2 regions of the Paenibacillus sp. Dod16 genome follow, and region 2 is predicted to be linked to the other one. Evidence: riboswitches for the same ligand, from Rfam matches in the RefSeq annotation. Region 2 holds a riboswitch; the other holds the start of a gene.
What was found. Region 2 has a riboswitch for cyclic di-AMP ahead of ACPV3A_RS28400 (universal stress protein). Riboswitches for the same ligand answer to the same signal wherever they lie in the genome.

Region 1: it holds a riboswitch for cyclic di-AMP, as region 2 does, so the genes downstream of both, ACPV3A_RS19020 (TrkH family potassium uptake protein) here and ACPV3A_RS28400 (universal stress protein) in region 2, are expected to answer to the same signal.

What each region holds. Positions count from the first base shown of each region.
Region 1 covers NZ_JBNDYG010000027.1:35,219-38,643, forward strand. Annotated here, with positions in the region: gene ACPV3A_RS19015 (potassium channel family protein) at 1-130, opposite strand, end outside; gene ACPV3A_RS19020 (TrkH family potassium uptake protein) at 147-1,487, opposite strand; cyclic di-AMP (ydaO/yuaA leader) riboswitch at 1,553-1,697, opposite strand; gene ACPV3A_RS19025 (CPBP family intramembrane glutamic endopeptidase) at 1,989-3,425, shown strand, end outside.
Region 2 covers NZ_JBNDYG010000043.1:139,129-142,553, reverse strand. Annotated here, with positions in the region: gene ACPV3A_RS28405 (TrkH family potassium uptake protein) at 6-1,403, opposite strand; gene ACPV3A_RS28400 (universal stress protein) at 1,605-2,138, opposite strand; cyclic di-AMP (ydaO/yuaA leader) riboswitch at 2,271-2,422, opposite strand; gene ACPV3A_RS28395 (TrkH family potassium uptake protein) at 2,603-3,425, shown strand, end outside.

The DNA.
Region 1 (3,425 bases), on a different contig from region 2:
CGCTCATATCCTCGACAACCTCTTCATTGCGGTCGATGCCGAGCACCTCATATCCCTGTTCCATCAGTTCAAGCGCCAGGCTGGCGCCAAATCGTCCCAAACCGATGATTGCAAATTGCTTTGGTTTCATGTCTCTCCAGTACTCCTTATCCAATAATCATTTTGCCTTCCGGATGACGATATAATTCTTTACCCTTTTTTGGCCCCAGTGCATAAGCAAGCGTCAACGGCCCCAATCGCCCTGCAAACATCGTAATGCTGATCAAAACCTTGCCGAACACCGTCAAATCGGGCGTTAAGCCCATGGAGAGACCCACCGTACCGAAGGCGGATGTCGTTTCGAATAGAATTTCCAGGAAATCCCCTTCCTCTGTCGTCGACAGAATCATCGCTACGGTTAGAACGAGCAGCAGTGCCAGTAATGCAATGGTCAGTGCCTTCAGCACCCGCTCCTGGGCCAGGCGATAACGGAACATGACGATGTCTTCACGCCCGCGCATCATGGCGATGACCGCCCCCACCATAATGGTGAAGGTTGTTGTTTTGATCCCCCCCCCAGTTGACCCTGGGGATGCTCCGATAAACATCAGAATAACGATAAAAAATTGCGTGGCCTGTCTAAGCCCCGTAATATCTATAGTATTCGCGCCAGCTGTACGCGGCGTTACGGATTGGAATAATGCGCCGAAGAATTTTCCGCCCCAATTCAGGGAGCCGAGCGTCCTCGGATTGGTGAATTCAAAAATAAGAATGACGATAAATCCAACCAGCAGCAAGGTAGCCGTCATGGTGAGCACTACTTTGGAGTGCAAGGAAAGTCTCCGCTGTTTCCGGAAATCAATCAGATCGGATAATACGATAAAACCGATGCCGCCTGAGACAATCAAAAACATTACGACAACGTTGACTACAGGATCGTAGACATACCCGGTCAAACTCCGAAAATCGCCAAACAAATCGAAACCGGCGTTGTTAAACATCGTGACCGCATGAAAAACGCCATAATAAATCGCTTGGCCGATCGGCATATCAAATGCCCAGCGGATCGATAAAATCAAGGCACCGCAGGCCTCGATGATCAGGGAGTACAGGAGCACTCTGCGAATCAGCCTTACGATTCCTTCCATCGAGGACTGATTCATCGCTTCCTGCAGAATGAGGCGATCCTTGAGCGATATGCGCCTTTTGAGAGCCAAGGCAAACAAAGTGGCCATCGTCATGAATCCGAGCCCGCCGATCTGAATCAGCAGCATGATCACGATCTCTCCGAAGGAGCTGAATGTCGTTCCTGTATCCACCACAACCAGACCCGTTACGCAAGTTGCAGATGTCGAAGTGAACAAGGCATCGATAAATTCCAGCGGTTCACCTGTACTTGTGGATATCGGCAGCATTAACAGCGCCGTCCCGATGAAAATAATAGCCGCGAAACCAAGCACGAGAATCTGCGGCGGAGACAACCTGAGCCAGTTCAATTTAGAGTTCAATCGGTCACCTTCTTAAAAAAAATCAAGAAAAAAAGACACTGGAAAACGCAGTGCCCTTTACGGTCTGGTTCCTGTGCTGCAGCCTACGAGGTTAGCTGACGGATTCGGGCATTTTCACAGGTCGCCCTATTCATTATTCTGGGAATAATGAAATTCACCCCAATTACATGGTTCCCCCATTTTCAGTACGAAATTCGGCTGGAATATTCGGTTCCTTGAAGCATGATGTGATTATAACGCAATCCGGTACGTAACCCAATGCCGTTTTTCACCCAAAAAATCTTTAAAAGAGCGCGAATTGGGCATATTCAAGAATACAAGCATAGGGTTCTCTAACGTTTTCGAAACCTTTCATTCATTTTCATCGATTTGTTTCATTATTCCGGATATTGGGATAAGCTGCTTATGACTTTCATAACTATGTTATATTGACTCTATGCGTTCTTAATCAGGCATATCGAATACCAGTGGGAGTATCAACTTTCTTAGAGGAGGAATTTCATGAATCGTGCAAGAGAGCCCTTGAAGCTGAAGCCCAATCTGAAGCAGCTCATCGCGCCTGCCGCAGTCGGCCTGATTCTGTTCCTATTATTTCAGGTGTTTCCGTCGACGAATTCGGATTCTACCGAGATGGCATCTCCGAATATCATATCCAAGGAGCAGGCTCGGCAAGCAGCTTCAAGCTTTGCTCAAGAGTTTTTGCAGTTTACGGCTGCGGAAACGGATGACACGCTGGTTACATATCAATCCAAATCGGAACTTTACGGATATCTGGCGAAGGAAAAGAGACTTTCGGAATACAACAAAACCTATGAAGCCAAATATCCCTATGACGTATACCGCGTTCGCTTCAGCAAGCCGGGTGGCGATGCCCTCAATGTGGACGTGCACATGCAAAATTCAGGCATCGTCGGCTTCTCGTACGATTACGCCCGCTCCAGCTATGACCGGATTGAGCTGAACAAGGGCGATGCGCAAAGTCAGATGCTGCTTGTCGTCGAGGACGGCATGTCATTATCCGAGAAGCAAGCTCTTGCGGAGCCTTGGCTCCAGCGAGCGGGCTATGACCTGTCGCATCTGGAGCTGGTCACGCGGGAAGGGGAACCCCGGCTCCGGTATGTGGACCCCGATTCCAAGATCGGCGACTCCAGATTAGAGCACCGTTTCACCTTCGAGCAGGGGAAATTACGCTCCTATGAGCCATCTTTTTCGGTCCCGGCCGCCCATTCCGCCTATGTCAACAAGCAGACTCAAGATGCCACGCTGCTGACGCTCGCAGGGTATGGCCTGTTCACCCTCATCCTTGGCATACTTGCGATTGTGTACAGCGTGAAGACCAGAGCCTACACGTCGTTTAAGCGCGGCCTGTTCCTATCGGCGCTGCTGTTTGTCATCCAGATGCTGAATACGTACAATCTGATTCCCGTTTTCAAATCCGAGGGGATGTCGCAAACCGGCATACTCGGGATGATGATCTTCTATGCGGTCTATTCGCTCATCTTCTCCGCACTGCTCTATTTCGCCCTTGTCGGGGGCAGCGGGCTATGGCTCAAAGAAGACGGGCTTAATCCATGGCCGCGCGCCAAAGAACCCGGATACGGTCATTATGTGCTGGACAGCATGAAGCTGGGGTACATGTGGGCTTTCATCCTGCTTGGGGTCCAATCCATTATCTTTGTCCTTCTGGGCCTGACCTTGAATACATGGTCCACCACGGATGCCACACAATCGCCTTACAACATGCTCTATCCTTGGCTCTTCCCGCTGATGGCCTGGCTGGCCGGCATATCCGAGGAGGCCGTCTATCGACTGTTCGGCATCAAAATGCTGAAAAAGATCGTCCGAAATACGTTCGTAGCCAGTTTGATCACCTCGATCATTTGGGCGCTCGGGCATACACTCTATCCGATATACCCTGTAATTTCCCGGCCCATTGAA
Region 2 (3,425 bases):
CTTGTTTATCCAATCAAAATATGATCTTCCGCATAACCTATTTTAGATAAACGCTTTTTCTGAGCCAGCGCAAAAGCGAGCGTTAACGGACCCAAGCGTCCGGCAAACATCGTAACAATCACAATGACCTTACCGGGGGGAGATAGTTCACTCGTCAGCCCCATCGACAACCCGGTTGTACTGAATGCTGATGTGGCTTCAAACAGCACCTCCAGAAAATGTTCCTCCAGCATTCCCTCCGTGATCGTGAGCAGAAGGGAGACGCAAAGTACAACAACCAATGAACTCATGACAACAGCTAGGGCACGCATAACCGTTTCTTCGCCTATTTTGCGCTTGAATGCGTGAATTTGCCCACCGCCGCGAAACGTTTGGATCGTTGCCAAGATGAGTACAATCAGTGTATTGATTTTGATTCCACCTCCTGTACCTCCAGAGGCAGCTCCGATAAACATCAGAATAATCATAAGGAACTGGGAAGCGGCTAGCATACTGCTGATGTCAATTGTGTTGAATCCAGAACTTCGAGGTGTCGTACCTTGGAAGAAAGCGGCCAACACACGCTCGCCTCCGCTAAGCTGACCAAAGGTGGACGGATTCCAACTTTCCAACAATAGTATAGTTAGAAAACCGATTCCTGAGAGAATGCCTGTGCCCAGAAGAACAACCTTGGAGTGGAGAGACAGTCTCTTCCATGAACGTTTGCGGAATAGATCCACGACAACAATATAGCCGAGTCCGCCGATGATAAAGAGCATAACAATGGTAATATTAACGATTGGATCGCCGACAAAAGGTGAAAGACTGTCAGACCACAAAGCAAATCCCGCATTATTGAAGGCGGAAACGGAATGAAAAAGCGCATAATAGGCTGCCTGACCCCAACCCCATTCGTAATGCCATCGAATCGTAAGAATGACCGTAGCCAACGCCTCAAATGCGAACGCTATAAGCACCATATACAGCGATAGCTTGACTAAACCTTGAGCTGATGTCGAGTGGGTTGTTTGCTGAATGACAAGACGTTGCTTGAGACCTATTCTTTTCCCCAGTACTATGGCTACCATAACACCGAAAGTCATAAATCCGAGTCCGCCAATCTGGATCAAGATCATAATGATGACTTGCCCAAAGGTCGAATAAACACTCCCGGTATCTACAACCACAAGGCCATTCACACATATAGCCGAGGTGGCGGTAAACAAAGCATTCAATAAACCTACAGATTTTCCGTTTGTAGAAGATAGAGGGAGTGTAAGCAACAAGGTACCCGTCCAGATCAGCACAAAAAACACTACCATGATGAGCTGGGGAGGACTCATATTATTCTTCAACTTGTTTACGAATGAATCGATTTTGTAAAGGGCGGAGCGACGTCTGGTATGGTCATCGTTTTCGATCATGGTCATTCTCCGTAATAGGGATATTTATTTCGATGAGTATAAACTGTTTTCTCACATGTGTCACTCCCGTGTAATATTGATCATGCGCTATTTGGACTGGAAAGAAGAAGGGTCTAACACTTTTCCATTGCTTATCTTCAAATACCTGAATTCACTATTTGTCATTATTTTAAGTAAACCCGTATCGAAATCGGTATTCAATTACTTGAAAAAAAGACCCTCAGCTACAGTTTCGCCTTCAGACTCCCCATTGCTGAGCCTATAATGTTCACCATTTCTGATAACCGTGACTCGTCTTCCCCGTTCATGGGTCTCGGTCATGTGATGTGCCATCCTCTGGACCGCCACAATGTGAAGATCCGTTTCACCTATCCGATTCAGTAGTTCATTAACGAAGGAACCCTGCGTAATTTCCTGCCATCGCGTTTGCCCGGATTGTCCGATGATTAATTGCGTAATATGATGATTTCTGGCTGTCTCCGCAATAATATCTGCAGCTTTACGATCTACGTTCGTTTTTGCGATAAATGTAGCGCCATATTCGTCGCATGTCGTTTGCCATGCGGCCATAAATTTTTCCTGTTCTTGATCAAGCACATCATCTCTTACAGGAATGACGCTCAATACGTACAGGGGGCATTGCAGAAGTTTAGCCAGTTCCCCCCCTCGGCGAATGAGACGTTCCCCATGGGGACCATAATAAACACAAACCATGATTTTTTCGTTATTTGCCATGAATAATTCTGCTCCTTTTCTTTTTCTAAATGTAGATACTCTGCAAACCATTCAGGAAAAAAGCCTGGGAGCAGAGTGTCTGCTTCCAGGCTTTGGACTGTTTAATATGTAACAAGTCAAAGTGGTAAGAGGGTTCTCTCCCAAGGACGCTGACGAGGTTAGCTGCCGGATTCGGGTCTGAGAGTCCCCGTCCTTTCTGTTTAGAAAGAATTCACCCCTGAAGCCGTTAGTACGACCTCGATGGTTCCCCCGCTCCCCAAGAGGGGATTAAGCGATTATTAATTATGAAATTATCGTAATTCATATTATGCTAGTTTGTTCTAAATGTAAACCGAAATACAGCATAATAGCATTGCGAAAATTTGTTTTGCAGTAGCATCAATGCTTTGATAAGGCTAATACTACGCAGTAGTAGGCTGAACGGTTTCGTTTACTGAAAATTAGGACAAGAAGGAGGATATCTGATGTTTCGTAGCAAATCACAGCCCCAAATATCAATAAAGCAATTTCATTTAACATCTTCGCGTCTCATACTTTTAGGCTTTGCTCTCCCGATTGTATTAGGGGCTATCTTGTTGGCACTACCCATATCATCATCAACAGGCACCGGTGTCGGTTGGTTAAACGCATTATTCACTTCGACATCTGCAGTATGTGTTACAGGATTGGTTGTGCTGGATACCGGAACCGATTTCTCCCTCTTTGGCCAAATCGTCATCATGTGCTTGATTCAAGTTGGCGGCCTTGGATTCATGACATTTAGTGTGTTGATAGCCGTAGTCCTGGGTAAGAAAATCGGATTGAAAAACCGCCTTCTCATAAAAGAATCTACAAACTCTTTATCAACACAAGGTGTTGTGAAGTTGTCACTGGGTATTTTTCTCATTGCGTTTATAATTGAACTCATGGGAGCAGCCTTGTTAATCACTCGCTGGAAAGAGGAACTGGGTATGGGGCAAGCGGTATATTACGGTGTGTTTCATTCCATTTCATCTTTTAATAACGCTGGATTTAGTCTTTGGTCCGATAGTTTGAGCCGATACGTTGGTGATCCATTAGTCAATATCGTCATTACTCTGCTTTTTATTATAGGCGGCCTCGGATTTACTGTAGTTTTAGATGTGTGGAAGCATAGGCGGTGGACAAAGCTATCCCTGCATTCCAAGATTGTGTTATCAACTTCCGGCTTCCTTTGTCTCACGGGTTTTTTGGTTATATTCATCATCGAATTGTTCAACACCCATACGTTTGGCTCCTTAACGTGGGCAGAACGGATTTGGGCGGGCT